Regions from separate parts of the Nonomuraea sp. NPDC049141 genome, predicted to be linked through region 1. Evidence: riboswitches for the same ligand, from Rfam matches in the RefSeq annotation. Region 1 holds a riboswitch; each other region holds the start of a gene.
What was found. Region 1 has a riboswitch for cyclic di-AMP ahead of AB0B91_RS41545 (hypothetical protein). Riboswitches for the same ligand answer to the same signal wherever they lie in the genome.
Positions count from the first base shown of each region.

Region 1 (7,572 bases):
TCCGCCGCTGCATCCGGGCACGCGGCAGCCGGTGGGACCCGACGATCTGGCGCCGCTGTTCCCGATGGAGCTGATCGGCCAGGAGGTGAGCACCGAGCGGTACGTCGCCATCCCGCAGGAGGTGCTCGACGTCTACCGGCTCTGGCGGCCGACCCCGCTGCTCCGGGCGCGGCGGCTGGAGAAGGCGCTCGGCACGCCTGCCCGGATCTACTACAAGTACGAGGGCGTCTCCCCCGCCGGGTCGCACAAGCCGAACACCGCCGTCCCGCAGGCCTACTACAACGCCCGCGAAGGCGTACGGCTGCTCACCACGGAGACCGGCGCCGGACAGTGGGGCTCGGCGCTGGCCTTCGCCTGCGCGCAGTTCGATCTGGAGTGTCAGATCTGGATGGTCCGCGCTTCCCATGATCAGAAGCCCTACCGGCGCTCGCTCATGCAGGTGTACGGCGCGACGGTGCACGCCAGCCCCTCGACCGTGACCGGGGCGGGCAGCAAGGTATTGGCGGACGACCCCGACTCGCCGGGCAGCCTCGGCATCGCGATCAGCGAGGCGGTCGAGGTGGCGGGCGCGAACCCGGACGCCCGCTACGCGCTCGGCTCGGTGCTGAATCACGTGCTCATGCACCAGACGGTGATCGGCGAGGAGGCGCTGGCCCAGTTGGCGGAGATGCCCGATCTGATCATCGGCTGCACCGGAGGCGGTTCGAACTTCGCCGGGCTCACCTTCCCGTTCCTGCGCGAGAAGCTGGCCGGGAACCTCGACGTGACGCTACGCGCCGTCGAGCCCGAGGCCTGTCCGTCGTTCACGCGGGGCGTCTACGCCTACGACTTCGGCGACACGGCCGGCCTCACACCGCTGCTCAAGATGCACACGCTGGGCCACGGGTTCGTGCCCGACCCGATCCACGCGGGCGGGCTGCGCTATCACGGCATGTCGCCGTTGCTGTCGCACATGTACGAACTGGGGCTGTTCGAGGCGGTGACCAAGTCCCAGACCGAGTGCTTCGAGGCAGGTGTGCGCTTCGCCCGTACCGAGGGCATCGTCCCGGCACCCGAGCCGACGCACGCGCTGGCCGAGACCATCGCCGAGGCGCTGCGGTGCAGGGAGAGCGGCGAGGAGAAGGTGATCCTGACCGCGCTGTGCGGGCACGGCCACTTCGACCTGGCCGCCTATGATCGTTACCTGTCCGGGCGCATGCAGGACTACGCCCTCCCGCAGGAGCGCATCGATGAGGCCCTGCACGACCTGCCCGGCTAGGCCGCTTCACCGGCCGGGGTGAAGGGAGCTCACCGCGGCCGGTCCGCCGTCAGTTCGCGTTGGGGCGCTTGCCGTGGTTGGCCTTCTTCTTCTTGCGTGCCTTGGTCTTGCGAGATCGCTTGGCCATGGATGCCTCCAATGATCGGGTGCGCGTTCTCAACCTCTCGTGCCACGGTCTACCGCACAAGCCATGCGACCTAACATTCCCCAACATATCCGTGTCATAATTTGGTGGAATCTGTTGGAAGGAGCGGGGGCGTGCTCGCACAGCAGCGCCAGCAGGCGATCCTCGAACGCGTGCGCAGCAGCGGCGGCGTTCGGGTGGCCGACCTCGTTCGCGAGCTCGGCGTCTCAGACATGACGGTCCGTCGCGACCTCGAAGTGCTCGCCGAGCGCGGGCTGCTGGAGAAGGTACACGGCGGCGCGACCGCGCTGGGTCCCGGCTCGACCGAGGAGCCGGGCTTCACCGCCAAGTCCGCCCGCCAGCAGCAGGAGAAGGAGGCCATCGCGCGCCGCGCCGCCCAGCTGGTACGGCCCGGCACCGCGGTGGCGCTCTCGGCCGGGACCACGACCTGGGCCCTGGCCCACCACCTCGTCTCGGTGCCCGAGCTCACGGTCATCACCAATTCGATCCCCGTGGCCGACGTCTTCCACCGCAGCCCGCGCGCCGACCGCACGGTTGTGCTGACCGGCGGCGTACGCACACCGTCCGACGCCCTCGTCGGCCCGGTCGCGGTGGCCGCGATCCGCCGGCTGCACGTGGACACGTTGTTCCTCGGGGTGCACGGGATGAGCGTGCGGGCCGGGTTCACCACGCCCAACCTGCTGGAGTCGGAGACCGACCGGGAGCTGGTGACCGCGGCGCACCGGCTGGTCATCCCCGCCGACCACACCAAGTGGAACACCGTCGGCATCAGCACGATCGCCGAACTGACGGAGGCCGACGTGGTCATCAGCGACTCGGGGCTGCCCGAGGAGGCACGCATGGAGCTGGGCGAACGCGCCGGCGAACTGATCATCGCGGAGGACTCGCAGTGAAACGCACCATCACCCACCTGGCCGACGGCCGAGAGCTGATCTACTTCGACCGGCGCGACGACGCCGACCGGAGCGCGATCGACCGGCGGGCGCTCGACCCCAGGCCGGTGGCGTCGGAGCTGCGCTACGATCCGCTCACCGAGGAGTGGATCGCGATGGCGGGACACCGCCAGACGCGTACGTTCCTGCCTCCGGCCGACGAATGCCCGCTGTGCCCGTCGTCTGAGACACGGTCGTCGGAGATCCCGGCACACGACTATGACGTGGTGGTCTTCGAGAACCGCTTCCCCTCTTTTTCCGGAAATTTCGGGACTTATGAGGATGCCGGGGGGCTCAGTGAGGTCCGGCCGGGTGTGGGGAGGTGTGAGGTGGTGTGTTTCACCTCCGAGCACTCGTCGTCGTTCTCGCGGCTCTCCGATGAGCAGGTGGGCCTGGTCATGGAGGCGTGGGCCGACCGTACGGCCGAACTGTCCGCGATCGAGGGCGTGGAGCAGGTCTTCTGCTTCGAGAACCGGGGCGAGGAGATCGGCATCACGCTGCCGCACCCGCACGGGCAGATCTACGCCTACCCGTACGTGACCCCGCGGACCAAGCTCCAGCTCGGCGCGGCCTCCCGGCACCGGGGCGGCAACCTGTTCGCCGACGTGCTGGCGGCCGAGCGGGCCGCCGGGGTGCGTGTGGTGGCGGCCAACGAGCTGTGGACGGCGTTCGTACCCGCCGCCGCCCGCTGGCCGTTCGAGGTGCACGTGTATCCGCACAGGCAGACGCCGGACCTGGCCGCGCTGACGGAGGAGGAACGCGCCGCCTTCGCGCCGCTCTACACCTCCGTGCTGCGGGCGCTCGACGGGCTGTTCGGTGTCGCCATGCCGTACATCTCGGCCTGGCACCAGGCGCCGGTGCGGCAGGACCGTGACCTGGCCTATCTGCACCTGGAGCTGTTCAGCATCAGGCGGGCGCCCGGGAAACTCAAGTATCTGGCGGGCTCGGAGTCGGCCATGGGCGCGTTCGTCAACGATGTCCTGCCGGAGGAGGCCGCACGCATGCTTCGATCACAGGTAGATCTCTAATTGATTTCTGCTTGAAGTCGCCATGACCTTGGGTTTACCACTAATATCCCCTGAAGCACCGACCGAAATGGTCGGTGTTGGCCTAATCCCGGGTGCGTGACCTGGGAGCCGGGGACCCATCGCATCTTGGGGTGAATCCACTTCGGTGGTAAGGCGGCATCTCCCTGCCCGAACCCGTCAGCTAACCCGGTCGGCAGTCAGGGAGAGGAACCCCTCACGTGGCGACTGCGTCCCCCACGGGTCTTGCCATCGGTCTCATCACCGCCACCTGTGTGGCCTTCGGAGCCTTCACGGCCGTACCGGCTTCGGCCGCGCCGGCCGCGCCCAAGCCCAGCGAAGCCAAGCTCCGCGCGGAGCTGAAGGAGCTCGACCAGAAGGTCGACAAGCTCATCGAGACCTACAACCTCAAGCGCGTCGAACTCGCCAAGGCGAAAGAGGACTCGGAGACGACCAAGAAGCGGCTCGCGGCGGCGGATGCCAGCCTCGTCACCGCCCAGAAGCGCGTCGCCGAGCTCGCGCAGCTGCAGTACCAGAACGGCACCGGCTCGCTGCCGAACCTCACGTTCCCGAGCGACAGCTCCAGCGCGGCGGTGCTGGAGCAGCTCACGGCCTCGCAGCAGGCGATCGTGCAGAGCGTGGCCACCCTGAGGAACCTGAAGAAGGCGGCCGCGGACCAGGCGACCGCCCTGGAGACGAAGATCCGCGACGACGCGGCCAACGTGGCCAAGCAGCGGGACGACGCGCAGGACCTCATCAAGGACATCCAGAAGAAGCTGAAGGACCTCATCCCGTTCGGCCCCGGCCGCCGCTCGGACGGCAGCTGGGCGCCCGAGCTCCCGTCCGGCGCCGACAACATCACCGCCCGCATGCGGGTGATCCGCGGGCTGATCCAGAAGGACTTCTCACTGCCGTTCGAGGTCGGCTGCTTCCGCTCGGGCGGCGGCGGCGAGCACCCGCTGGGGCGCGCGTGCGACTTCATGATGAGCACCGGCGGCACCATGCCCACCGAGGCCAACCAGGCACTCGGCAACCGCATCGCGGCCTGGGCGATCGAGAACAAGGACAAGCTCGGGGTCAAGTACGTCATCTGGAAGCAGCGGATCAATCAGGGCTCGGGCTGGAGCCCGATGTCCGACCGCGGCAGCATCACCGAGAACCACTTCGACCATGTACACATCTCGATGTTCTGACAAGGGGACCCGCGGCCGAGAAAGGTTGATCACCTCATGTTCGATGACATCGTCGCTCGTTACCACGACATGCTGGATTACCTTGGACTCGACACCTTCGCGTACACGGTGACGGTCCCCGACTCCGGAGTTCTGTCGGTCGAGGATGCCGTGAGGCGCCTCCACTTCGACCATGCCCCCAATGAGCCGCACCGCAGGGGCGCCCTCCACCTCTATCAGGTCGGCTCCGGGGTCGTCACTCTGGACTGGGTCAACCTCGGTGACCGTGAGCAGATGATCCAGAGGCTGGCCGGCGACGGCTTCCGGCACTGGTACGTGTCCTTCGACATCAACGGCAGCACCAGCATGTACGTCCGGTACGGGGTCGCTGAGGGATACCTCGACCATCCCGAGCCGGCCTCCTTGCCCTCCACACCATGGACAGACCTCCTCGGCCCTCTGATGCCCTTCACCAAGATCCTCGCCGGCGGCTACGACAGCGAGGGCGCGGCGGCATCAGTGGACATCACGGCGGCGTGCCTGGCCGTGGTGGAGCTGGAAAGCGGTGTTCGCCTTGACGAGGACCTGATGCACAGGCCTCATTCGGCGCTGCCGATCCCCCTACAGGCCCTGGCACCGGCCGGCGCCTGAGGTGGTGATTCAGCGGCTGAGATAGTGGCTGGTCAGCGCGGACCAGACAAGGAGCACGTCCAACGCCGTCCTGGGACTGGCAGCCTGATAGCGGACCGTACGCGCGCCCGTCCGCTCGGTGCCCGGCACCAGGGCGGCCAGCTCCACGGCCCCATGGGGCCGTAGTTCGGCCTCGATGGCCAGTTCGTCGGGGACGGTCACCGGCCGAAGCGTTCCCGAGATGGCGCCGGCCACGGCGCGGGCCGCCCTGGCGGCGATGGCCGCCCGGGCGACCGCCGGGTGCTTGCTGCGCGTGGCCGTGCGTCCCAGCGCTGTCTTCACCGGGACGGTGACCACGCCAGGAAACGTCTTCTCCGCGACCGCGCAGATCACGTCGTCTCCTGTGACCAGCCCTATCGGGACGCCCACGGCCGCGGCCACCAGGGCGTTGAGTTCGGCTTGGGGTCTCCGACCACGTAGTCGGCGCGCCGGTCGAGCCGCTCGCCGAGCAGGTTGTCGGCGGGCCCGTGGCTTCGCGGGTACGCCGTAGCTGCCAGAAGGCGGGTCAGCCGGTGAGGGTGAGCGGGTTGATCAGGTCGGCGTAGACAAGCAGGCCGGCCATGATGATCATGACGAAGGCCAGGGCGTAGGTGAGCGGGAGCACCTTGGCGATGTCCACGTACCCGGGCTCGGGGCGGCGCCTGACGCGGGCGTAACCGCGCTTGAGGCCCTCCCAGAGACCGCCCGCGATGTGGCCGCCGTCGAGCGGCAGCAGCGGGATGAGGTTGAACATGCCGATCGCCAGGTTGAACCCGGCCAGCAGGTTGACCAGGAAGGCGACCTTCTGCTTGCTCGACAGGTCGGAGGAGAGGATCTCACCGCCCATGCGCCCGGCGCCCACGACGCCGACCGGGCCCTCGGGGTCGCGCTTGTCGCCGGAGAACGCGGCGTGCCACACGCCGACCATCTTCTGCGGCAGGTTCAGCAGCGACTCGGCGACCCGGCCGGTGAGCTGGCCCATGTAGCCGACGACGACGCCGAGGCTCTGCGGCTGCATGACCTCGGTGGGCATGACACCGAGGAAGCCGACGTTCTTGTCGATCTTCTTCGGGTCGGTGGCCGAGGGCCGGTCCTGGGAGATGAGGGTGACGTTGAGCGTCATCGGCTGACCGGCGCGGATGATGCCGACGGCGACGGGACCGGGGCGGTGCGAACGGATCAGGCGGGTGGCGTCGTCCCAGGTGGTGATCTTCTGGCCGCCGAAGGAGACGATCCGGTCCCCGGGCTTCATGCCGGCCTGGGCGGCCGGTGTCGGCTGGTCGGTGGCCCGGCAGTCGGTCCGCTGCTCGCTGACCGGGATCACGCAGGTGTTGGTCTTCGGCGACACCACGGGGGTCAGCGTGGGCAGGCCGATGCCGACGAGCAGGACGGAGAAGAGGATGAACGACAGCACGAAGTTCATGAACGGGCCGCCGGACATGATGATGACCTTCTGCCACCACTTCTTCCGGTAGAACACCCGGTCCTCGTCGCCCGGCCGCACCTCTTCCTGCGCCACGTCGCGGGCGGACTCGATGAGGCCCTGGAACGGGCCCGTGGAGCTGCTCCTCAACCTGGTCGGATCGTCGCCGGGCCGTGGCGGCAGCATGCCGATCATGCGGATGTAGCCGCCCAGGGGGATCCACTTGATGCCGTACTCGGTCTCGCCCCGCCGGATGGACCAGGCGGTCGTGCCGAAGCCGACCATGTACTGGGGCACCCTGACGCCGAAGATCTTGGCAGGCACCAGGTGGCCGAGCTCGTGCAACGCGACGGACGCCATCAGCCCGATCAGGAAGACGATGATCCCCGCGAGGTAAAGCCAGTTCATCTAGTCCCGCTCCAGGGCAGACAGAAGGTCTCGACAGCCCCAGAGTAGTCGAAGTCCTCACGCCTCGATGGCTTGCGCACCCTTTGCGAGCTCGGCAGATTACGTTGACAGTACGCGATCAAGCGATCACTCTGGGAGATGACGGAGGTGGAGCCTTGATCCGGATTCTGGTCGCCGAGCATCTGCCGCTGGTCCGGCGCGGACTGGTCGCTTCGCTCGACGCGGAGCCCGACCTGAAGGTGGTCGCCGAGGTGGCGGACGCGGAAGGCGTCCTGCCCGCGGCGGCGGCGTGCGCGCCCGACACCGCGGTCATCGATCTGGACCTGCCCGGCGGGGGCGGCCTGTTTCCCGCGGCCCGGCTGCGCGAGCGGGGCTGCCACGTGCTCATCCTGTCGGCGCAGGCCAAGCCCGGTCAGGTGCGCAGGGCGTTCGCCACGCACGCGCTCGGCTTCATGAGCCTCGACGTCGCGCCCGAGCAGCTCGCCGAGAGCCTGCGGCTGGTCGCCGCCGGGCGCCGCGCGGTCGACTCCGACCTGGCGA
Region 1 covers NZ_JBEZDR010000017.1:33,220-40,791, forward strand. Annotated here, with positions in the region: gene AB0B91_RS41530 (TrpB-like pyridoxal phosphate-dependent enzyme) at 1-1,258, shown strand, start outside; gene AB0B91_RS41535 (DeoR/GlpR family DNA-binding transcription regulator) at 1,517-2,296, shown strand; gene galT (galactose-1-phosphate uridylyltransferase) at 2,293-3,363, shown strand; cyclic di-AMP (ydaO/yuaA leader) riboswitch at 3,433-3,575, shown strand; gene AB0B91_RS41545 (hypothetical protein) at 3,582-4,553, shown strand; gene AB0B91_RS41550 (hypothetical protein) at 4,590-5,183, shown strand; partial or broken gene AB0B91_RS41555 (M55 family metallopeptidase) at 5,193-5,609, opposite strand; gene AB0B91_RS41560 (M50 family metallopeptidase) at 5,728-7,032, opposite strand; gene AB0B91_RS41565 (response regulator transcription factor) at 7,188-7,572, shown strand, end outside.

Region 2 (7,572 bases), on a different contig from region 1:
CTACACGCCGTCGTCCGACCAGGTGGGTCACAACGAGCGGATCGTGGCCAAGGCCCTGGCGAGCTGGACCGGCGACACCAGCGGGGTGCTCGTGGCCACCAAGGGCGGCCACACCCGCACGGTGGACGGCGGCTGGCAGGTCAACGGCCGGCCCGACTACCTGGCCGAGGCGTGCGACCGCTCATTGAAGGCGCTGGGGGTGGAGGCGATCGGGCTCTATCAGCACCACCGGCCCGACCCCGCCGTGCCGTACGAGGAGACGATCGGCGGCCTGCGCGACCTGCTCGACGCCGGGAAGATCGTGATGGCGGGCATCTCCAACGCGAACCCGGAGCAGATCAGGCTCGCCCACGAGATCCTCGGCGGGCGGCTGGCCAGTGTGCAGAACCAGTACTCGCCGCGGTTCCGTTCCAGTGAGCCGGAGATCGACGTGTGCGAGGAGCTGGGGCTGGCGTTCCTGCCGTGGTCGCCGCTGGGCGGCATCAGCTCGGCGTCGGAGCTCGGCGGGCAGCACGCGGCGTTCGCCAGGGTGGCGGCGGAGCGGGGCGTGACGCCGCAACAGGTCTGCCTCGCCTGGGAGCTGGCGCGCAGCCCGGTGGTGATCCCCATCCCCGGCGCCAGCAGGCCGGAGACCATCGTGGACTCGGCCGCCGCGGCCGACCTCGTCCTCACCGCCGACGAGCTGGCCGCTCTCGCCTGACCACCGCTTTCAGCCGTCGGACGCGCCCCGTAGTTCGGCCAGGGTCTCGTCGGCCCAGGCGAGACCCGCATGGCCCTGGGTGAGACCCAGGCGGAGCGCGTACCGGCCGAAACCCGGGGTGTCCTTGGGCTTGCACTCCAGGACGGTCAGCCGCTCCGCGAACCGCGCCCTGATCCGCTCGACCACCGCGATCGCCGACTCCCGGTCGAGCAGCGGGAGCAGGAACGCCTGGAGCGCCACCTCGCTGCGCGTCGCGGAGCTCGGCTCGCGCTCGACCAGCCAGGAGCGGAGCTGACTCGCGCCCTCAGGCGTGATCGCATAGAGCTTCCGCCCGCGTGCCCCCTCAGACTCGACCGCCACCAGTCCGTCGGCGGCCATCTTCACCAGCTCCGGGTAGATCTGCGTGTGCCCGGCCTGCCAGACGTGATTGAGCGACCGCTCGAATGATTTCGCCAGGTCGTAACCGCTGGCCGGCCCCGTGGCGTCGAGGAGCCCGAGCAGTGCGATCCGTAGGGACATGTACCTGAGCATAGCGAAGTCTTGACATGTCAGTTCTTACATGTCAATCTCCACGCGTGAATACTGACACGAAGCGCGGAGGCGATGGCCTCCTGTTGGTCGCCGTGCTCGGCGGCATGTTCCTGGCGATGCTCGACCAGACGATCGTCGGCACTGCCCTGCCCCGGATCACCGCGGAGCTGGGCGGCACCGATCTCTACACCTGGGTGGTCACGGCGTACCTGCTGACCTCGACCGTGACCGTGCCCCTCTATGGAAGGCTGTCGGACCAGCACGGCAGGAAGCCGCTGCTGCTCACCGGCATGTCCGTGTTCCTCGTGGGGTCCGCGCTGTGCGGGGTGGCCCAGGACATGACCCAGCTCATCCTGTTCCGCGCGCTGCAGGGCCTGGGCGCGGGCGCGCTGTTGCCGCTGTCGATCGCCCTGGTGATCGAACTGTTCCCGCCGGACAAGGGCGGGGCCCGGGTGCAGGGGGCGATGGGCGGGGTGATGGCGCTCAGCTACCTCGCCGGGCCTTTCCTGGGCGGGCTCTTCACCGACCACGCGAGCTGGCGCTGGGCCTTCTATGTGAACGTGCCGATCGGCCTGGTGCTGATCGGGATCATCGTGCTGCGCCTGCCGCGACAGCCGGGGCACGGCGGCGGGCGGCCGGACTACCTGGGCATCGGGGTGTTCACGGTGGCCATCAGCGCGCTGCTCATCGGCCTGACCGAGAAGGGGCTCGACGCCCACACCTGGACCAGCGTGCCGGTGGTCGGGCCGATCGTGCTGGCTCTGGCGTTGCTGGTGGTGTTCGTGGTGGTGGAGAGGCGGGCCGAGGCGCCCATCATGCCGTTGCACCTGTTCCGCAACCGTACGTACACGCTGGTCAACGTGACGTCGTTCTTCACCGCCTTCTGCATGTTCGCCGGAGTGGTGTTCCTGCCGCGTTACTTCCAGGAGGCGCTCGGCGCCACCGCGACCGAGTCGGGGCTGCGGATCTACCCGCTGACCCTGGCCATGGTGGTGGGCAGCGTCGTCATGGGCGCGCTGATGAGCCGCACGCGCGTCTACAAGCCGTGGCTGGTGGCGGCGCCGTTTCTGCTGGCGGTGGGCGCGCTGCTGTGCTCTGGTCTGACGCTGGACACGCCGCCCTGGGTGCTCGTCGGGTGGATGGCGCTGATCGGCCTCGGCATGGGCCCGATGCTCTCCGGCCTGACGGTGGCCGTGCAGTCCTCGGTGCCGCCCCAGTACATCGGCACGGCCTCGGCCAACCTGACCTTCTTCCGCCAGATCGGCGGCTCGGTCGCGCTGGCGCTCGCCGGCACCGCGTACACTTCCGAGATCACCACAGAGGCGCCGCTGCACGGGCTGGCCGCCGCGCACGCCTCGGCCGCGGCCCTGGTCATTCCCTCGCTGGGCGTCGCGGGCGCCCTCATAGCGCTGGTCGCCCTGATCGCCATGCCCGGCGCGCGCATCGACCGGCAAGCTCCACAGCCCAAGGTCGAGGCTGGTTTCGCGTCCTGAGCGACGCCATGGGAAGCTGTCCTTGTCCCCAACACCAGGAGGTCCTCATGGCGGAAACACCGGAGCCGGAAGTCGACGAAACTCCCGAGGACGAGATGAAGCGCAAGTTCCGCGAGGCGCTGGAGCGCAAGCGCGGACAGCACGCCGACTCGAGCGCGGGTGGCAGGGGCAACGACCCTTCCAAGATTCACGGCGCTCACGGGCCCGCCGCCAGTAAGCGTTCTTTCAGGCGGAAGAGCGGCGGCTGACAAGGGCTTTTCGAGGGGTACGGCATGCCGTACCCCTCTTTTTTCTTGACCTCCTAGGTAGATCTTCGCCCGATTCATGGGCTTATGTTTGCCTTTGTCCGATTATCTCCATATAGTCCATGACAGTTACCAGCCGGTGACCAGGCGCTTCAGCAGAGAGGCGCCGACCGGCAGGCGCCGAATCCCGCTCAGGCGAGAACCGGGGAACCACCGTTCCTTAGGGGTGAATCCGACCACAGTCGGTCGGTAGGGCATCTCCACGCCCGAACCCGTCAGCTAACCCGGTAGGCGAGATGGAGAGGACACCTACCGCATGCGTTACCTTCCTGCCGTGCCGCCCGTCCGCGTGTTGTCATCCGCCCACGACTGACCGGCACCTTCCCCCAAGCTCTTCCCGCGCTCCGCGTAGCGACCGTTAGGCACTCCGCCCGGCTACGCCTTTCTGCTGCGAGCGCTCTCTCCCCCTGTACCCGTATAAAGGACTTTGCTGCTCCATGTCTGTTCGCTCTGCCATGCTCACTGCCGCCCTCGTCGGCGCTCTGTCCATCGGAGCCGCCACCGCCGCACACGCCGACTCCGGCACTGACAAGAAGGTCCTGCTCAAGGGTTCGACCACGGCGTCCTACTTCTGGGACGACTCCTCCGGTCGCGCCGGGGACACCGGACTGCCGGCCAGCGGCAAGCCCATGCAGAAGCGTCTCGCCGCCAGCCCGAGCTGGCCGCTCATGACAGAGGGCTACGTTGTCTACAAGGGCAAGAAGATGCCCTTCTTCGTCGGTGACCGCGGCCCGGGCGTGCCGTCCTCCAGCGGTGTCATGCTCGACCTCGACGCCAAGACCTTCGCCGACCTGACCGGCGGCCGCTTCAACTCCAGCACGCTGGGTGTGGACGGCAACGGCGGCAAGGGCCACATCAAGGTCGACTACATCATCACCAAGTGGGGCAACGGCCCGGGCAAGAAGAACTACCCGGTCGCCTTCTCCACCGGTGCCTACGCCCGCGTGGACCACAACCCCGCCAAGCCCCCGAAGATCGTCACGGCTCAGAAGACGACCCCCAAGCAGGCTCCGGGCGCCAACGTGCCCGCGGTGCCGGTGGCCGACAAGAGCGTCGCTCTCGACGGCGCCGTGGTGGGGGCCGGGCTGGCGATCGTCGGCGGCGGCGTGATGGTCGGTCGTAAGCTCCTCCTCCAGCGCTGACGGCCTGTCGGTCTTTGCTTCGCGGGAAACAGAATGTCATTCTGATCCCGTGACCAAGCATGCAGTCGCCAACGGCATCCAGATCGCCTACGAGACCTTCGGCTCGTCCGACGGACGTCCCCTGCTCCTCATCATGGGGCTCGGCGCCCAGCTCATCCACTGGGACGACGAGCTCTGCGAGCTCCTGGCGGAGCAGGGCCATCACGTCGTCAGGTTCGACAACCGTGACGCCGGACTCTCCACGCACCTGCACGACGAGGGCGTTCCCGCATTGGGGACGTCCTCGTCGTATTTGCTGGACGACATGGCCGACGACGCCGCCGGGCTGATGGACGCCCTCGGCTGGACCGCGGCCCATGTGGTGGGCGCCTCGATGGGCGGGATGATCGCCCAGACGCTCGCCATCCGGCACCCCGAACGCGTGCTGACCCTCACCTCGATCATGTCGACCCCCGGCCCGGACGTGGCCCCGCCCACGCCGGAGGCCAGCGCGGTGCTGCTCGCACCGCCCGCGGCCGATCGGGCGGGCGTCCTCGCCCAGGCCCTGGCGACCTGGTCCGTGATCGGCTCGCCCGGCTTCGACCTGGACCGGGAGCGCATCGTCCGGATGTCCGGCCAGGCGTACGACCGGAGCTTCGACCCGCCGGGCACGACCCGTCAACTGGCCGCGATCCTGGCCTCCGGTGACCGTACGGAACAGCTCGGCACAGTGGGCGTGCCCACCCTGGTCATCCACGGCGAGGCCGACCGGCTCGTCCCGGTCGCCGGCGGCCTGGCCACGGCGGCGGCGATCCCGGGCGCCAGGCTGCTGACGTTCCCCGGCATGGGCCACGATCTGCCGAAACCGCTCTGGCCGGAGATCGTCGACGCCATCACCAAGCTCACCACCGGCTGACCTGCCGCAGAGCGCTGGAGGACGGTGGCTCGCGTTCGCCGCGCCCGTACGCGAGCCACCGGGTCTGTCAGACCTCCAGCTTCTCCTCGATGCCGCGTAGCTGGTGCCTGGCCATCGCCAGGTTGGCCCGCCCCCGGTCCATGGCGAGATAGAGGAACAGCCCCTTGCCGCCCCGTCCGGTGATCGGCCGGATGATGTGGTACTGGCCGCTGAGCGTGATCAGGATGTCCTCGATGGATTCCTTGAGCCCCAGCGAGTCCATCGTGCGCAGCTTGGCCTTGACCACTTCCGTGTTACCCGCCGCGGCGACCTGGAGATCCAGGTCCTTCGAACCGCCGAGCGCGCCCAGCGCCATGCCGCTGCCGTGGTCGACGATCGCCGCTCCGATCGAGCCGTCGATCGTCATCATCTCCTTGAGAGAGACGTCCATGCTGGCCATGCCTTCCTCCGTTCAAGGTCAGTGAATCCGTGCTGCGATGGCGGCCACGCTGGCCGCCGTCTTGCGGCCCTCCAGCCGGAGGAGCCCGAGATTGGTGCCGGGCTCAGCCAGGACTGTGAGGACGATGGTGGGGCCCGCCGCGTAGAAGGCGGCGAAGCCGGCGGTGCCGGAGATGAGCGTCTCCTCCAGTACGCCCTGGGACGTCATGATCGTCATTCGCCTGCTCAGCGCGAGCAACGCCGCCGACAACGCGGCGGTCTGCTCGCTGTTGCCGTTGGCTTTGCCGCCGTTGTCGCAGGCGATGGTCATGCCGTCGACCGTGCAGGCGACGCTCCCGCTGATGTCCGGGGTGCGCTCGCGCAGGAGAACCATCTCCCTCAGCACCTCTTCACACAGCTTCACCGGTGGCCTCCTTTGCGGGCGGAGGAACCTCATGACAGCTCCTCCAGTGCCTTCTTCAGGCGCATCAGCAGGGCCAGGTCCGTGGGGTCCGCCGAGATCGGCGGGCCGAGCGGCAGCCCCCGGGCATCGGAATCGTGTGGTGGCCGCTGATCCGCCGAGCCACGCACCCGCCGCGGCAGCGCGCCCCGCCGATCCACGACGGCCTGCGCCGCGCCGTCTTCGGGGGCTTCTGCCGCGTCGTCTGGGGCGCCTGCCGCGTGCCGTGCCGTGCCTTCCTTGGTGGCCCGTGTTGTGGTCGCGCCCTTGTACGGGCCGTCTTTGGCGGGCTCTTGGGGTGGTGCCAGCAGCCCGGCCGCGGCCATCCTCCGTACGGCCAGCAGCACCGAATAGCCCGACCTGCCGAGCCGTTTGGCCAGGTCAAGCGGTGTCGCCTCGGCATCGGCCCCGGTGACGACCTCCCACTGGACCGAGTCCAGCGTCACCCCGTTCCCCGGCAGCCGCGGCAGCGGCCGTACCGGCGCCGTGTCCAGCTGGGCGGACGGCCAGATCTGCGCGAGATAGGCCCGGCGGCGCGCGCACTCGCGCATCAGCCCCGCCACGTCGAAGTACCACTGACCGCCCAGCCAGTGCTGCTCGCCGGGCCGGAACTTCGGCCGGTTCCCACCGGCCGGCAGCAGGAAGAACGCGGCGTCCAGGACCGCCGCGAGCACGCAGTACTGCAGCTCGCCCAGCGTGACGGGCCCTTCTTCCAGCAGCCGGGCGCAGCCCCCGTCGGCCTGCAACCGGCGCAGCGCGGTCTCCGGCAGCCGCCCCCGCGCCGCCAGCACGCGCTCGACGCCGGGCGTGTGGGCGCACTCCATGTACGTGACGCGGCCCTCACTGAGGAAGATCGTCCCGGCTCGGCCCACGCGGAGGGCGCCCGTGGAACGTTCACGGGCGAGACCGGCGAGGAGCGTGTCCAGCGGTGCCATGGCTCAGGTCAGAAACTGGCTGGAGATGGCTTGCAGGCGATAGCGCGCCAGGGCGAGGTTCGACCGTTCCAAGTCGAGGCGCAGGTAAATGATGAGCGGCCCCTCGAATACCGTTTCCAGCATCCTGAGTAAGTGATGGCCTTTGTCGGTAGTAACCAACATGTCGTCAATGCGGACCGTCTCGCCCGGGCACGAACGGGACAGGCCGTCCGTCGTCGCGCGCAGCGTCTCGGTCAGGGCGGCGGCGGAGCGCTCGGCGTCCACACCCTGCGGCGGCCCGCTGATGGCCACGGCCATGCCGCTCGTCTGGTCGAGGAGCATCGCGTCCAATGCCCCTGGTATCGCCATGACCTCGGTCAGGCAGTCGTCCAGTCCCAGCACGTGCACCCTCCCACGCCGTCGTGAGGACTGAGACAGCGTAGGAGCGATGGATGGCAGCGCGGTGATCGTATAAAGCGAGATATGTATGAAGTTGAAGATGTCTACGGCCAGGGAGGAGAAAAACCTAACCGCGACGGAGATTTCCTGAATTCATCTGTTTGATCGCGGCATTCAGGAATTTCGTTCACATTATGCGCCTACTGAAGCTCTGCGGGCTCCTCGGAGAGTCCGCCCGGCTCCTCCGGCAGGAGCGCCTTCTCGTCGGGCTTGTGGACGAGCACCTTGTCCACGTACGACTTCACCGCGGCCGCGA
Region 2 covers NZ_JBEZDR010000007.1:199,906-207,477, reverse strand. Annotated here, with positions in the region: gene AB0B91_RS22520 (aldo/keto reductase) at 1-700, shown strand, start outside; gene AB0B91_RS22515 (PadR family transcriptional regulator) at 710-1,219, opposite strand; gene AB0B91_RS22510 (MDR family MFS transporter) at 1,276-2,724, shown strand; gene AB0B91_RS22505 (DUF5302 domain-containing protein) at 2,772-2,972, shown strand; cyclic di-AMP (ydaO/yuaA leader) riboswitch at 3,138-3,278, shown strand; gene AB0B91_RS22500 (hypothetical protein) at 3,467-4,171, shown strand; gene AB0B91_RS22495 (alpha/beta hydrolase) at 4,221-5,066, shown strand; gene AB0B91_RS22490 (hypothetical protein) at 5,134-5,505, opposite strand; gene AB0B91_RS22485 (roadblock/LC7 domain-containing protein) at 5,524-5,907, opposite strand; gene AB0B91_RS22480 (hypothetical protein) at 5,937-6,878, opposite strand; gene AB0B91_RS22475 (roadblock/LC7 domain-containing protein) at 6,882-7,259, opposite strand; gene AB0B91_RS22470 (DUF4032 domain-containing protein) at 7,457-7,572, opposite strand, start outside.
Region 2: linked by a shared signal. The riboswitch ahead of AB0B91_RS22500 (hypothetical protein) and the one ahead of AB0B91_RS41545 (hypothetical protein) in region 1 are both predicted to bind cyclic di-AMP.

Region 3 (7,572 bases), on a different contig from region 1:
AGCGCGTCCGCGCAGAGCCCCGGCCGCATCCAGTCGTCACCGGCCGTGGCCGAGTAGCCTTCGTTGAAGATCAGGTAGATGACCTCCAGAACAGACGACAGGCGGCCGGTGAGCTCCTCGCCCTGCGGCACCTCGAACGGCACCTGCTTGTCGGCCAGTGTCCGCTTGGCGCGGACGATCCGCTGTGCCACCGTCGGCTCCGGGACCAGGAACGCCCTGGCGATCTCGTCGGTGGTCAGCCCGCCGAGCACCCGCAGCGTGAGCGCCACCCGCGCCTCGGTGGACAGCACCGGATGGCACGCCGTGAACACCAGCCGCAGCAGGTCGTCCTCGATCTCGTCCACGCCGGGCAGCTCGGCCTCGGCGTCCGGCTCGGCCAGCTCGCGGCCGAGCTCGGTCAGCCTGTGCGCGTAGCGTTCCCGGCGGCGCAGCAGGTCGATGGCGCGGCGCTTGGCGACGGTCATGAGCCAGGCTCCGGGATTGCGCGGCACGCCCGACTCCGGCCACTGCTCCAGCGCCGCGACCAGCGCGTCCTGGGCCAGCTCCTCGGCCAGACCGAGGTCGCGCACCAGCCCGGTGAGGCCGGCGATCAGCCGAGCCGCTTCCATCCGCCAGACCGTCTCGATCGCCCGGTGTGTATCGGAAGCCATCACCTGGTCATAAGACCAGCCGACCCAAGATCACGCAAGCTGCTAGTCTTCGGCGGATCGCAGCAGCCGCTCCCGCAACAGCGCCTCGCGCTCGGCCGCCTCGGGGCTCATCGAGTCGTCCGGCAGGTCGGACGCGTCGAACACCTGCCAGACGTCCAGCCCGATCCCCTCATGCCCACCGGGCACAGGCACCCGCAGCGCCCATGCGATGGCCTCGTCCCGGGACTTGACCTGGATCAGCCAGAACCCGGCGATCAGCTCCTTGGCCTCGGCGAACGGCCCGTCGAGCACGGTCGCCTTGCCATCCTTGGTATAGGCGATCTGCGCCCCGTGGGAGCTGGGATACAGCCCCTCGGCGGCCAGCAGTACCCCCGCCTTGGCCAGGCTCTCGTTGTAGGCGCCCATCGCGTCGACGAGCTCCTGGCTGGGCAGTTCCCCGGCCTCGGTCGCCTCGTTGGCCTTCCCTACGATCATGAACTTCATCTGGATTGTGGCGCGGAGACCTGGTCCTTCAGGACCAGGAGAAGCGCCACCCCTCCTTTCGAAAACAGTATGGAAAGTCTCGGTCGCGTTCGGTAATGTGTGCGGTGGGTGAGGGCGTTGTGACAGGAGGTGCGCGATGGCGATCCGCCGCTCCGCCGCCAAACGCCACGGCCTGCCCACCGTCGTGCAACTGCGGCTCACGCCCACCCCGGCCCAAGCTGAGGCGCTGGCGGTGGCGGTGCTGTTGTGTAATGAGGCGGCCACCATTGTCTCCCGGCTGGCCTGGCAGCACCGTGTGTTCTCTGTGGTGGAGTTGCATCTGCTGGCCTATTACGAGGTGCGGGCGCAGGTGGCGGGGTTGGGTGCGCAGGCGGCGGTGCGGGCGATCGCCCGGGTCGCCGGCGTCTACGCCAACCGGCGCGCCACCAAGAAACGCGCTCACATCTTCCGGCCGCACGGCGCCGTCCCCTACGACGCCCGGCTGCTCAGCTGGAACCGTGACGCCCGCACGGTGTCGCTGTGGACGCCCACCGGCCGCGTCACCATCTCCTACACCGGCCGGCCCGAAGACCTCAAAGCCGTAGACGCGCTGCCGCTCGGTGAGGCCGACCTGATCTGTCGCCGCGGCGTGTGGCTGCTGCAGGTCGCCCTCACCTTGCCTAAGCCGGCGGTGCGGGAGCCGGTCGGTGGCTTCGTCGGGGTGGATCAGGGCGTGGCGAACCTGGCGGTCACCTCCGATGGCGCGGTGCTGCCCGAACCCGCGCTGGCCGGGCCGATCGGCGGCAACGGCCACGTCCGCACGCTGCGGGAACGGCGGCACCGGCAACGCCGACGGCTGCAGAAGAAGGGCACGTCGGCGGCGCGTCGGGTGCTGCGCCGCCTGTCTGGGGCGAGATCCTCCGCAACGGCACCGACGGCGCCGTCCTGCTCGGCTCCCCTGAAGGCGGCGGACACAGCGTCGACCCCGGGACGGACCTCCTCATCGACATCCAGGTTCTCTACCCAGACGAAAGCCCCGCCTGCGAACGCCTCATCGGCCTGAACGCCCAGCAACTGGGCTGACCCGGCGAGCAGGCAACCCACGCAGAACTCCCCGCGAAGCCGTGGCCTCGCGGGGGGATCGGCCGGGTGGGGGCCGGTCTTGCGTCAGATGTGCTCGGCGGGGTTCGCCGGGAGGTAGAAGTTCCAGCTGCCGTGTCCCTCGTGGGCGCCACCCGCGGGGCAGTGCCCGTTGTCGGGGCGACCGTTCCACCAAAGGGTGTAGCACTTGTTACAGAACCGCCAGTTGTCCTGCTGGGTCGTCGGTGACATGTCCCCTCCTGCGGTATCGAGAACCGGCGCGTTGTCCGGCCATCGCCAGTGTTGGAGGTGACGGGCGGACCCGTACATCCCCAAACTTGGGGGGTTACGGCCGGATAATGCGGTGTTCGGTGGAACGTGATGGCCTTTCGGCTGTTCCGAAACAACACGCCCGGGAAGACGCCGACGAGCGCTCGCCCAAAGGACGCGCGCTCGTCGACAGGAAAGCTTGTGGGGGAGAGTCGGGCCGGAGGGCTCGGGGAGTAGCCGTCAGCCGGTGTAGTTCGGGTATCCGTAGCCGACCACCTGGGACTTCGGCCGGACGCGCTGGGCGACCGTGCCGTTGCCGGTGTTGCCCTCGATCGTGGAGATCGTACCGTTGCCGTTGTCCTTGACGACGAATCCGACATGCTGGATGTCGTCCAGGCTCTTGCTGCCGCTCCACGAGAAGAACACCACGGCGCCCGGCTTCGGGGCCTGGCCCCAGCGGTGGTTCTTGGCGAACCAGCGGGCGTGCTCGACGGTGTAGGCGTCCCAGCCGACCATGCTGCGCGCGCCGGTGTGCGCGCCGACCCAGGAGACGAACATCGAGCACCAGGCGGCGTTCAGGTACTCCTGCCTGCTGCCGCCGTCACGCTTGACGGTCTCCAGGGCGCGCGGCGTGTTCATGTACCACTTCTGGAACTTGGTGCCGCCGCCGGCGGCGTCCTCGGTGGTGCCGACCTGGGCCTTGGCCAGGGCCAGGACCTGCGCGGCCGAGATCTTGGCCTTGGCCTGGACCTTGACCTCCGGGTGGTCCGCGGGCGCGGCGGCGTGCTGCTGAGTGCCGGAACTGATGGTCTCCGCGTGGGCGGTGGACTGCCCGCCGATGGCGGCGGCCGCGACGGCCACACCGAGGGCGGCCTGGGCGAAGGTCAGTTTGGGGGCACGGGTAAGACGACTCATGGCCATCGAGGGGGTTCTCCTTGCTTCCATGCCGCTTACCGGGTTAGCTGACGGGTTCGGGCGTGGAAGCTGCCCTACGGCACTGACGTGCCGATTCACCCCAAAGGACATGGGTCCCCGGTTCCGCACGAGGCGGATTCAGCGGTCACAGGACGATCCTGTGATACTTGCGCGATGGTCAGGCAAAGAACCGGACAAACAGGTACGTATGCCTTAGATGTCGTACAAGGTAATACATGGGGCAAGAGGATTACAAATAGCAAAACTCCTGGTCAGGAGAGTTGCCCCCGTGCATCTGCCAGAAGCCCCATCATGGCAAGGCTTTCGTCAAGTGGCATGATCGCGGATTCTTTACTTCCCGCGGCCACGGCGGCCCGCACCTCGCGGACTTCGCCGGCGTATCCGTTGTCCGCCGGATCGAGCACGAGCTCCTCCGTCTCCATCGACGGCCCGCTCAGCACGACCCGCTCCGGCGCCCAGAACGGCGCCTTGATGTCCGCGCGCATGCCGGTCCCCACCACGTAGGCGTCGTTCGCGTACGGGCCCAGCAGCGAGCACTCCACCAGAGCCCGCCGGCCGCCCGAATAGACCAGCACCCCGCCCGCCTCCGCGTCCACCCCCGAGGGCGCCAGCGAGCCCGTGACGTGCGCCCGCTCCGGCATCCCGAGCAGGAGCTGCGCCAGCCCGAACGAGTAGACGCCCAGGTCGAGCAGTGCCCCGCCGCCCAGCTCCGGCGCCCACAGCCGGTGCGCGGGGTCGTACGGCAACGTGAAGCCGAACGACGCCTGGACCGAGCGGATCTCCTCGAACCGGGGATCGGCGGCCACCCGCTGAATCAGCGGGTTGAACCGCATCCACATGGCCTCCATCAGGAAGACCCCGGCCTCGCGCGCGAGGCGTACCATCCGCTCCGCGTCGGCGACGGACGCGGCGAGCGGCTTCTCGCACAGCACCGCCTTGCCCGCCGCGATCGCCGCCTCGACCACCTCCAGGTGCTGGGCGTGCGGGGTCGCCACGTAGACCGCGTCGACGGCGGGGTCGGCGCACAACTGCTCGTACGAGCCGTACGCCGACTCGGCGCCCAGTTCCGAGGCCAGTGCCCGCGCGCGGCCGAGGTCGCGGGAGCCGACGGCGGCCACCCGCATCCCCGGCTCAGCCGCGATGACCGTGCCGACCCGCTTGGCGATGACACCCGTGGCCGCGATACCCCATGCGAAATTCTTCATGGGGGGAGATCGTAGGGAATCAACCCATCCAGTGGAAAGTGTCCGGATCGGGACCGATGCGGCCATCCGTCGTGTTCATGGCGCCGATCGCCGCCATGTCCTCGGCGTCGAGGACGAAGTCGAACACCTCGAAGTTCTCCTTGATCCGGGCCGGTGTGACCGACTTGGGGATCACCACGTTGCCGAGCTGGATGTGCCAGCGCAGCACGATCTGCGCGGGCGTCCTGCCGTACTTCTCCGACAGCACGGCCAGCGCCGGGTCGCCGAGCAGGCCCTGGCCCTGCCCCAGCGGGCTCCACGCCTCGGTGAGGATGCCGTTGGCCTCGTGGAACTCCCGCAGCCGCCGTTGCTGGAAGTACGGGTGCAGCTCGATCTGGTTGATGGACGGCGTGATCTCCGCCTCGTCGATCACCCGGGTGAGCGTCTCGACGGTGAAGTTGGACACACCGATCGCCTTCGCCCGCCCCTGACGGTAGATCTTCTCGAGGCCGCGCCACGCCTGCATGTACGTGCCGTGCTCCGGCAACGGCCAGTGGATCAGATAGAGATCCACGTAGTCGAGCCCGAGCCGCGACAGGCTCTCGTCGAACGCCTCCTCGGCCCGGCCGTGGTCGGGATTGAAGAGCTTGGTGGTGACGAACAGCTTCTCGCGCGGGATCCCCGAGGCGCGCACGGCACGGCCGACGCCCTCCTCGTTCCCGTAGGCGCTGGCGGTGTCGACGTGGCGGTAACCGACCTCCAGAGCGGTCGTCACGACCTGCTCGGCCACGTCGCTAGGCACCTGCCAGACGCCGAACCCGAGCTGCGGCACCTGTACGCCGTCCGTATTGAGTAGTAGCGAGTTCATGGTCTCCATTGTTCACGTGTCGTTTCTGACGGCTTAAGGCGGGCGGGCTAGCTTGAAGCGGTCGTTAATGGGCCACACCACGCGGGGAGATCAGAGTGGGCAAACAGGCGTCGGCCTGGGTGGAGTCCCCGCTCCAGATGCTGTGCGCCATCGAGGCCCACCGCGCTGGGCTGCTCGGGCCGGTCACCGCCGTCGTCCCGCGCGCCGGGCTGCGGGCGCTGAAGGCCACCCGCCGGGCGCTGTCCGATCTGGCGCTGCCCGAGGGGCTGGAGCTGGCCGAGCCGCGCGAGCGCATGCCGCGTTCCCCGCACGCCGTCGGCGACGCCTTCTCCGGGCGGGTTCAGCTCCGCTGGCTCGTGTCCCTTCCGGGCCGGATCGTGATCGTCGATGACGGGCTGGCCACGCTCCGGCTGCTCGAACTGCTGGCCGCCGGGCCGTACAAGCCGCTGTTGCGGGCGCGGGCGCAGCCGGGGAAGCTGCGTGCGGCGCTGGGGCTGGCGGCGGGGATCAGGCTACGCGCGAGCCGGGTGTCGGTCTTCACCGCGCTGCCGGTGTCCGACGAGCTGGCGCTGGCCGTCCGCGCGGCGGGCGTCGACCTGGTCCGCCACGACTTCGGGTGGCTGCGCGAGCAGCCGCTGGGCGGTCCCGGACCGGTCGAGCGGACCGTCGTGCTCGGCACCTCCCTGGTCAGGAACGGGCTGGTGCGCCGCGACCGCTATCTGAGCTGGCTGACGGACCTGGCCACCGAGGAGCCGCTCGCCTACTTCCCGCACCGCCGCGAGGACCCCGCGGACGTGGCGCTCATCCGCGAGCGGCCCGGGATCACCGTGTACGACGCCGGCGTGCCGGCCGAGCTGACGTTGCGCGGCCTCGACCCCAGCCAGCGGGTGCTCAGCCTGCCGTCCACCGCGATCAGCTCGCTGGGGGTGCTGCTCACGCCGCGCGGCGTCGCGGTCGAGCCGGTGGACGTACCGGACGATTGGTGGACCAGCAGGGCGGCTCCCGCCCTGCGTTCGCATCTGACCGGTGTGGCCGGGTGACCGGCACCGACCCCCGTCTGACCGGAACGTCTTGATGACCGGCCGCAACCCCTACCTGACTGGAACAACCGGGTGACCATCGTCAACCCGTATCCGACTGGAGTGACCGCGTGAGAGTGCTGGCCGTGGCCGACTCCGACTCGTACCTGAAGTGGGCGGCCTGCCTGCTCGGCGACCTGCCTCCCGGCTCTGGGACGGAGCTCGTCGTGGTGCGCACGCCGATCGCGCCGTCGCCCGAGCAGATCGCCGCCGCCGTGGGCGACCGCCCCACGCCGCCGCTGATGTCGGCTCGGGCGGTGCGGCGGCTGGCGGAACGTACGCGGCCGGACGCGATCATCGTGGCCTGTACGGGGCCGGTCGTGGACGTGCTGGTGGCCGAGGCGTTCGCCGGGCTGCGGCCGCGGCCGGTGCTCGTGACCGGGCTGCCGGGCATCTCGGTGCCCGCGACGGAGAAGGCGTGGCTGTTCCGCAGCGGCTGCGACCTGTTCGTGGTGCACAGCGAGCGGGAGGTGGCCGAGTTCGCCGGGATCGCCGCCGAGCTCGGCGGGGGAGGGGCGGTCGGGCTGGCCCGGCTGCCGTTCCTGCGCCCGCGGGCCGTGCGCGGCGGCGGGAACCGGGTGGTGTTCGCCACCCAGGCGAAGGTGCCGCGTGAGCGCGAGGATCGCGAACGCATCCTGCTGTCGCTGGCCGAGCTGGCCGCCCGCCGGCCGGACCTGGACGTGGTGGTGAAGCTGCGCGCCTTGGAGGACGAACGGCAGACGCACAACGAACGCCACCACTACCAGCGGCTCTGGCGCGAGCTCGGCGAGCCGGGGCGGGTGGCGTTCGAGGCGGGCTCGATGCACGACCAGCTCGCTCAGGCGGCCGGGTTCGTGACGGTCAGCTCGACGGCGGCGCTGGAGGCCATCGCGCAGGACGTTCCGCTGCTGGTGCTGAGCGACTTCGGTGTGAGCGCGGAGATGATCAACCTGGTGTTCGAGGGCAGCGGGCTGCTGGGCACGCTCGGCGAGCTGGCCACGGGCGGCTTCCGCGCCGCCGACGCCGGGTGGTGCGCGGCCAACTACTTCCACTCGATGGATCGC
Region 3 covers NZ_JBEZDR010000010.1:194,906-202,477, forward strand. Annotated here, with positions in the region: gene AB0B91_RS30025 (RNA polymerase sigma factor) at 1-650, opposite strand, end outside; gene AB0B91_RS30030 (YciI family protein) at 693-1,124, opposite strand; gene AB0B91_RS30035 (hypothetical protein) at 1,270-2,175, shown strand; gene AB0B91_RS30040 (hypothetical protein) at 2,280-2,444, opposite strand; gene AB0B91_RS30045 (CHAP domain-containing protein) at 2,703-3,383, opposite strand; cyclic di-AMP (ydaO/yuaA leader) riboswitch at 3,395-3,531, opposite strand; gene AB0B91_RS30050 (Gfo/Idh/MocA family oxidoreductase) at 3,650-4,603, opposite strand; gene AB0B91_RS30055 (aldo/keto reductase) at 4,623-5,450, opposite strand; gene AB0B91_RS30060 (hypothetical protein) at 5,546-6,490, shown strand; gene AB0B91_RS30065 (DUF6716 putative glycosyltransferase) at 6,601-7,572, shown strand, end outside.
Region 3: linked by a shared signal. The riboswitch ahead of AB0B91_RS30045 (CHAP domain-containing protein) and the one ahead of AB0B91_RS41545 (hypothetical protein) in region 1 are both predicted to bind cyclic di-AMP.

Region 4 (7,572 bases), on a different contig from region 1:
CCTCCACGATCGCGCTCAGCACCACGACTCCGAGCACCACCCGCACCCACCACGGCCCGCGCAGCCCGCCCAGCACCTTGGCCCCGAACGGCGTGAGCACCAGCAGCCCCGCGAACAGCACGGTCAGCCCGAGCGACAGGTACCCGGGGACGCTGGTGGCGGCGTCGAACGCGGCGGCCCTGGCGATCTCACCGGCGCTGAAGTCACGCGCCGCGTCCGGCGGCACGGTGGGAGTGCCGGGTGGCATCACCCGCCACGGCGTGCTGAACCCCACCACGACCAGGATCACCACCCCGAGCAGCACCAAGGCCCAACCGGCACCACCCCGCCCAGACATATCGGGGCCACCTGGCCCGACGTTCCCGCCAGGCGTTGCCTGCCCTCCTGGTGTGGCCTGCCCTCCTGGTGTGGCCTGCCCTCCTGGCGCGGCGTTCCCGCCGGATGTGGGCTGCCCGACTGAGGCGGAGCGCTCATCTGACGCGGCCTGCCCGCTTGGTGCGGAGTTCCCGTCCGGCGCAGCCCAACCACCCAGTGCGGCCTGCCCAGTGCCCGGGGCGGTATCTGACCCCGCCGACCCGGCATCCACCCCGAACGGCGGGTCTCCATCGGGCCGCCCAGTCGATGCGGCGCCCTCACCAGGCCGTCCAGACGGTGCGGCGTCATCACCGGGCCGTGAGCCTGGGTGTCGGGCAGCGGGGTCCGCGTCGTCGTCAGGCGGCATGTCGTTGGTGCTCTGCAGATCGTCCATCCGCGTTCCCCTTACGCAAGCTGGTCCCGCACGTAGTCGCGCCATCGTGCCGTCAACGTCCCCGCCGAGAGCCCGAGCCTGGCGAGCCCCCGGTCGACGCCACCCGTCTGGGCATCACGGTAGAGCCTCACCAGAGTCCCCTCACCGAACCGCTCGGCGATGAAGCGACACGCCAACCACGCCTCCTGGTACGCCCGTGCCAGCCGTACAGGGTCCCGAGATGAGGGCGCGAATGCCTCAGGCCCGGGCAACCCACTCGGCAAGCGCCCGGCCCGCACCTCGGCGGCCAGTTCGGCGGCGGCGACCCGAACCGGCAGCCCCGCGTCGCGATAGCCCACGTAGTCGGCGAACCCCTCATAGAGCCACACAGGCAGCCGCTCCGTCCCGGCGGCGACATGGGTGAGCTCGTGGGTGAGCACAACGTCCCGCCCGGTCGGGGTCAGTCGCCCGAAGTATTCGGGCACCACGACGACCCGCCCCCCATCGGCCACCGCCGCCAGCCCGGCGACACTCCCCACCCCGGCCACCCGGGCGGCCTCGGCCGTCGAACCAGGCACGAGCACCACGGGCCGCACCGGCCGTCCGAGAACGGCGGAGACGCGCGTCCCGGCGGCGTCGGCCCGGCGCGCCAGGTCTCGGAGCAGTTCGGTGTCCGCGTGGTGCCCGACCACGACCGACCGCGCACCCCGTACGACATCCACCCCGTCACCCCAGAGGCCCCGCGCCTCCGCCGGAACCTCGCGATCACCGGGCGTCGCTACCGGCTGCTCACGACTACCGGACGGCAGGTCACGAACCTCCACAGATTGATCGCGATCAGCGGACGGAGGGTTGCCATCCGTCGCACGTTGATCGCGACTGCCAGACAACAGGTCGCCAAGGGTCGCACGTTGATCGCCACCACCGGACAATGGGCCGCCAAGCGTCGCACGTTGATGGCCACCACCAAGCGGCAGGTCACGAACCGTCGCCGAGAGGTCAGCCGGCCCGGCGGCCTGGTGCGGGACGGCACTGGCCGAGGCGAGGGCCAGGAGCAGCACCCCCGCCACCACGACTCGGCGGCTCACCTGCACGGACACGTTCCCCGATCGTAGTCGCCCACCACAGGAGCCCGGCCGTCACGGGCAGTCCCGGCACGCATGAGGGACACCCCAGCGAGACGGACCCGCACACATGAGAGGACGTTCCGGCGAACAGGACGCGCACGCATAAGGGGACACCTCGGCAAGACGGACCCGCACGCCTGAGGGGACCCCGGCAAGACGGACCGGCACTTGCCACAGGTCCATCCGGTGAAGTGGGCCGAGACGCGCGAAGGTCCCGTCCCCAGCGGGACGGGACCTTCGTGACGGTCTTACAGGCAGATACGCACCGCCTTACAGGCCGGGACGCACCGCACCCGCGAACGACGCCTTGCGCCATCCACTGAGCTTCTCGATGCGCACCGTCTGACCCGTTCTCGGCGAATGAATCATCTTGCCGTTGCCGACGAACATGCCAACGTGCCCGAGCCCATGGAAGAACAGCAGATCGCCTGGCTTCAGATTCTTCCAGGAGACCTTCTTCTTGATACGCGCGAACTGGCTGTTCGTCACGCGTGGGATCTTGACGCCGGCCTTCTTCCAGGCGTACTGGACGAGACCGGAGCAGTCGAAGGAGCCAGGTCCTGTGGCCCCGTAACGGTACGGGTCACCGAGCTGGTCCTTGGCCACGGATACGGCCGTGCGGGCCCTAGCCTGTTGCCGAGCGACCGCCGTCTGGCGCGCGGCCTTCTTCACGGACTTGACGGTCTTACCCGCCGTGGTGGTCGTCCGGGAAATACCGGCCGGTTCGCGCGCTGTCGTCGCCTGCGCCGTCGGGGCGTGGAGGACCACACCTCCGGCCGTCACGGTCATCGTGAGTGCTGCGCCACTCAGGGCAAGGCGGGACAGACGGGGGTTATGCGGGGAGGTAGACAGGATTTCTCCTTGGATCTTCCACGAACGCCTACCGGGTTAGCTGACGGATTCGGGCCTGGAAGTCGCCCTACGGCGCGATAAGCGCCGATTCACCCCTGATCCCTGGGACGGGATCGCTGGGTCCCCGGCTCCGTGCCTCCTGACTGCACGGACTCGGCAGATCACCGCCCAAATCGATGACATGGGGAACGGCGGTGACCAAACGGTTTTTTTATCTGTCCACATCGGAGACCCGATGAGAGCCGCGACGCCATGGCTTGTTCGCCGCGAGGCCAGAAGCTACGCCCTCAGTAACGAACTGGCAAAGGCGTCATGGGGTTGTCAGGATCAGGCAGGACCCTCAGTCAGGACCGCAATCCCAGATGGAACAGCGGTTTATGTTACGCAAATGTGACCCTTCTCACACTTGACGAAACTCCGATCTGTCAGGTCCCATTCGTCACTTCTGCACCACTAATCCCGTTAGCAACAGGCCCTCGACGATCTCCAGGCGCCTGAGGGATCTTGCCGCCGAGACCCCAGGACAGGTACGACTCCCGTCGAACGTCGCGGATCAGCAAGTATGCGGAAATCACGCCGAGCACGGCCCTGCCGCCGGTATGGTCGATACGAGCCGCCCGCCGAAACTCCGCCTCCCGCACGTGGAGCTCGCGCTGACGGCCCAGGCGACGCCGACCCAACTACGGGCGTTGTCGTCGGCCGAGGTCACTCGCACGCCGAAAAGGCCAGGCAAGCCACACCGGGAACACAGACACCGAGGTGGCATTTCTCACTTCTAGGCATGACACCGGCCGCCGAAATCCACGGACCGGGGCCAAGAATGCGCACGTCACGGCGCCCAGCCGGCTCCACCGGAGAAGCGTGCCCCTGGACAGGTCCCAGCCACGTAGGGCGGGTGGGGCTCACCGGGCTGGCCGTACAAGAGCAAAAAAGAAACGCCCAGCCCTCCACCGGAGAAGCGCGCCCCGTACAAAAAATAACGCTCATAAAAAGAGAGCTACGGACGGATAGCCCCAACCAGCGTGCCGCCATATGAGGAGAGGGTGACGACTTTGACCACGTCGCCGGTCTGGGGCGCATGGACGATCTGCCCGTTGCCCGCATAAATGCTCACATGCCCCAGCCCCGAGCTGAAGATGAGATCGCCCGGCTGCAGATCCTTCAGATCCACCTTGCGAGAGGACCCCCAGGCCCACTGCTGCCAGGTGGTGCGGGGCAGAGAGACGCCTCCCGCGCGCCACGACGCCTGTGTGAGCCCCGAGCAGTCCCAGCCGCGCGGCCCCGTACCGCCGAACACGTACGGCTTGCCCACCTGCGCGTACGCGAACCTGAGCACCGCGGCGGCGTTACCGGAGGCCGCGCCCGTGTACTTGATGCCGGTGCTGTTCGGGTCGCCGGTCTTGTAGGCGCCGAGCTTCTCGAGCAGCTTCTTCTGCTGCGCGATGAGCTTGCGGACCTCCGAGCGCTCCTTCTCGACCCCGTCGCGCTCCTTGTCGGCCGCCTGCAGCGCCGTCTCGGCCTTGTCGCGCTCGTCCTTGAGCCCGCGGTTCTCCCGGTCGAAGGCGGCCAGCCGCGCTACCTTCTCCTGCGACAACTGGTCCGCGAGCGCCAGGCCGCCCAGCATGCCCGTGGGGTCCGGCTGGCCGACCATCGTGGGCCAGGAGCCGGCGTCGGGGCCGAGCTTGTAGGTGTCGACGGCCATCGCGACCACCTGGGCGCGCAGCGTGGCGACCGTCTCCAGCTTGCGCTTGTAGCTCGCGTTCAGCTTGCCGTACTCGCCCTGGGCCGCCTTGTACTTCTCGGTCGCCGTGTTGTAGCGGTCGACGACCTTGTCGGCCTTGTCGTTCAGCTTTCTGAGCTTGGCTTTCGCCTGCTTGATCGTGGGCTTCGGCGCGGCCAGTGCCTCGCTCGTTGGGGACAGCAGCAGCCCGATCGCGAGACCCGCAGCCAGTGGCACCCGGCCAAACCTCACAGTGTCGCCTCCCAGGGAATACATCTGGGGCGAAATGGTACAGAAGTGGCGGGTGCGCTTTGAACTGAACGGCAGATTCGTAATCTAGGCGCGGCCCAGCCGGCGCAGCAGCAGACCTGACGGAACCGGTCTGGCTCCCATGCGGCGGACGGACTCGGCCACCTCGCGATCGGAGGAGACCACCGCCATGGCCCGGCCGGGCGGCTCGGCCCGTACGAGCTGGCGGATCAGGTCGTCGGCGATCTCGCCGGGCGCGCTGAACAGCACCCGCACGCCGCGCGGCGCCACCACCTGGACGGGCGCGTTGAGCTCGGCGCCGTCGAAGACCACGGTCACCTCGACCCTGGTCTGCGCGACCAGCCCGCCGAGGCCGGTCATCAGCCGGGTGCGCTGATCGGCCAGGGTCAGCGTGCCGTAGCCGGTCTTGGTCACGTTGTAGCCGTCGATGATCAGGTGCACCTGCGGCAGCGCGAGCAGTTGGTCGAGCAGCTGCGGATCGTCGTCGGCCAGGGCGCGCGCGGGCACGCCTCTGACGCCGGGGCGCTCGCCCGTGAGCGCGGCGACCGAGTCGGCGGGCCTGCTGATCATGGTGGGCAGGGCCAGCTCCCTGCGCAGCCCGGCGGAGGCGTCCTGCAGCGCGTCGAGCAGCACTCTGACGCGGGCGTCCTCGATGCTCCTGCCCTCGCGCGCGGCCCGGCGCGAGGCTTCGAGCTGTTTCTCCACGTCGGCCAGCCGCTCGCGGAGCCTGCGCAGCTCCGACTCGCCCGCGCTGCCCGCCGCCGAGGCGGCGGACTTGGCGTCGTCGGCCGCGTGCTCCATCTCCTCCGCGCGGCGCACGGCGGCCTTGCTCCGCTCGCGGGCGTCGTGGAGCTTGCGACGCAGGTCGGAGTTCTCGGCGCGGGCCAGCCTGAGCTGCTCGCGCAGCCGGTCGGACTCCTCCTTGGCGGCGCTCTTCTGGGTGGCGAGCTGCTCCCGCAGCCGGTTGACCGCCTCTTCACGCTCGGAGCCCTCGGCCGCGACCGCCGACTGCTCCAGGTCGGCCCGGGCGGCCTCGACCATCTCCGCCCAGCCGACCGGGCGCGTCAGGTAGGCCGCGGCGGCCACCAGCACGGGGTCGGCGGCGGGCGGCACGTTGCCCTCGACCAGCGAGGCGACGAGCTCGGGCCATCCGGCGGCCACCGACTCGGCGACCACCTCGCGGAACTCCTTGTCGTTCTCCAACTGGGCGGCGATGGGCGCGCTGCCGAGTTTGGCGCGCTTGCGCGGGTCGAATTTGGCGATCCCGCGCAGCGGCGGCGGAATCGTGGCAGCGGGCATGGACCCGAGGACCGTCGCCGCCAGATCGACGACATTCAGTCTCACCTGCTCGGGAAGCGGGCGAGACAGGCCTTCACCCGCTGAACTCATCCCACGGTCCCTTCGTGACATGCCCTTTCAGACAAGGGTACGGCTGCCGTGTACCTGACCGTAACGGCCGGTCGCGTATGGACAAGCGCTTGCTAGGGGTATACGACTGTGCCGAGGCCCGCGTTCACCCGGTGTTCACCCTGGAGGCCGACCGTGACGGACCAGATGCGTACCTCCACCCGTGACCTGGATGAACTGCGTGATCGAGTGGGAACGTGGCTCAGCGGACGCGTCGACCGGCCGGTGACGGTCTCCGAACTGTCGCGGCCTACGGGAAACGGCATGTCGAGCGAGACCCTCTTCTTCACCGCGTCCTGGTCCGGCGAGCGTACCCGGTGCGTGGCCAGGATGGCGCCCGCCCAGGAGGCCGTGCCGGTTTTCCCTTCGTACGATTTGCGGGCACAGTTCGAGATCATGCGTTCTGCCAGGGAAAAAGCTGGAATCCCAGCACCGAGGGCCCTCTGGTTCGAGCCCGACCCCGCCCCACTGGGCAGCCCGTTTTTCGTGATGGAACGGGAGGATGGGGACGTACCACCCGACGTCCTGCCGTACACCTTCGAGGGCTGGCTGCTCGACGCGGCGCCGCACGATCGGCGCCGGCTGCAGGACGCGACGGTGGCGATCCTGGGCGCGCTGCACGACGCGCCGTTCACCGCGCATGACCTGGCTGTGCTTCCCGAGGGCGGGCTGCGCCGCCACGTGGACGAGCAGTACGCCTATTACGAGTGGGCGCACGGCGCCACGCGCATCCCGCTGCTGGAGCGGGGCTTCGACTGGCTGGAGGCGCACTGGCCGGCCGACCCGGGGCCCGACGTCCTCTGCTGGGGTGACGCCCGCATCGGGAACGTGATGTATCGCGACTTCACGCCGGTGGCGGTGTTCGACTGGGAGATGGCGGCGGTGGGGCCGCGCGAGCTCGATCTGGGGTGGATGATCTTCCTGCACCGTTTCTTCCAGGACCTCACGGAGTCCGTGGGTATGCCCGGGATTCCGGACTTCATGCGACGCGCCGACGTTTGCGGGAAATATCGGGAGCTGACCGGTTATCGGGCGCGGGACATGGAGTTCTACGAGATGTACGCGGCGCTGCGGCACGGCGTCATCATGGCCAGGGTGTGGCAGCGCCGGATCCACTTCGGCGAGCAGCCCAGACCGGACGACCCCGACGACCTGGTGCTGCACCGGGCCACGATCGAGCGGATGCTCAAAGGCTGGCGTCGTACACCATGAGCGCGATCTGCACCCGGTTGTTGAGGTCCAGTTTGGTGAGGATCCGCGAGACGTGCGCCTTGACCGTGGCCACGCTCATGTAGAGCTCGCCGCCGATGGCGGCGTTCGACTTGCCTTGGCCGACAGCCAGCGCCACCTCCCGCTCGCGCTCGCTGAGCCGGTCGAGCAGCCCGCGGGCCCGGTCCGTACGCCGGTCCGCGCCGCCGTCGGAGACGTGCGCGATGAGCTGGCGGGTCACGGCGGGCGACAGGATCGGC
Region 4 covers NZ_JBEZDR010000004.1:64,557-72,128, reverse strand. Annotated here, with positions in the region: gene AB0B91_RS12585 (M48 family metallopeptidase) at 1-337, opposite strand, end outside; gene AB0B91_RS12580 (hypothetical protein) at 760-1,551, opposite strand; gene AB0B91_RS12575 (hypothetical protein) at 1,639-1,842, shown strand; gene AB0B91_RS12570 (C40 family peptidase) at 2,125-2,526, opposite strand; cyclic di-AMP (ydaO/yuaA leader) riboswitch at 2,717-2,875, opposite strand; gene AB0B91_RS12565 (NlpC/P60 family protein) at 3,704-4,663, opposite strand; gene AB0B91_RS12560 (NYN domain-containing protein) at 4,763-6,040, opposite strand; gene AB0B91_RS12555 (phosphotransferase family protein) at 6,239-7,315, shown strand; gene AB0B91_RS12550 (response regulator transcription factor) at 7,290-7,572, opposite strand, start outside.
Region 4: linked by a shared signal. The riboswitch ahead of AB0B91_RS12570 (C40 family peptidase) and the one ahead of AB0B91_RS41545 (hypothetical protein) in region 1 are both predicted to bind cyclic di-AMP.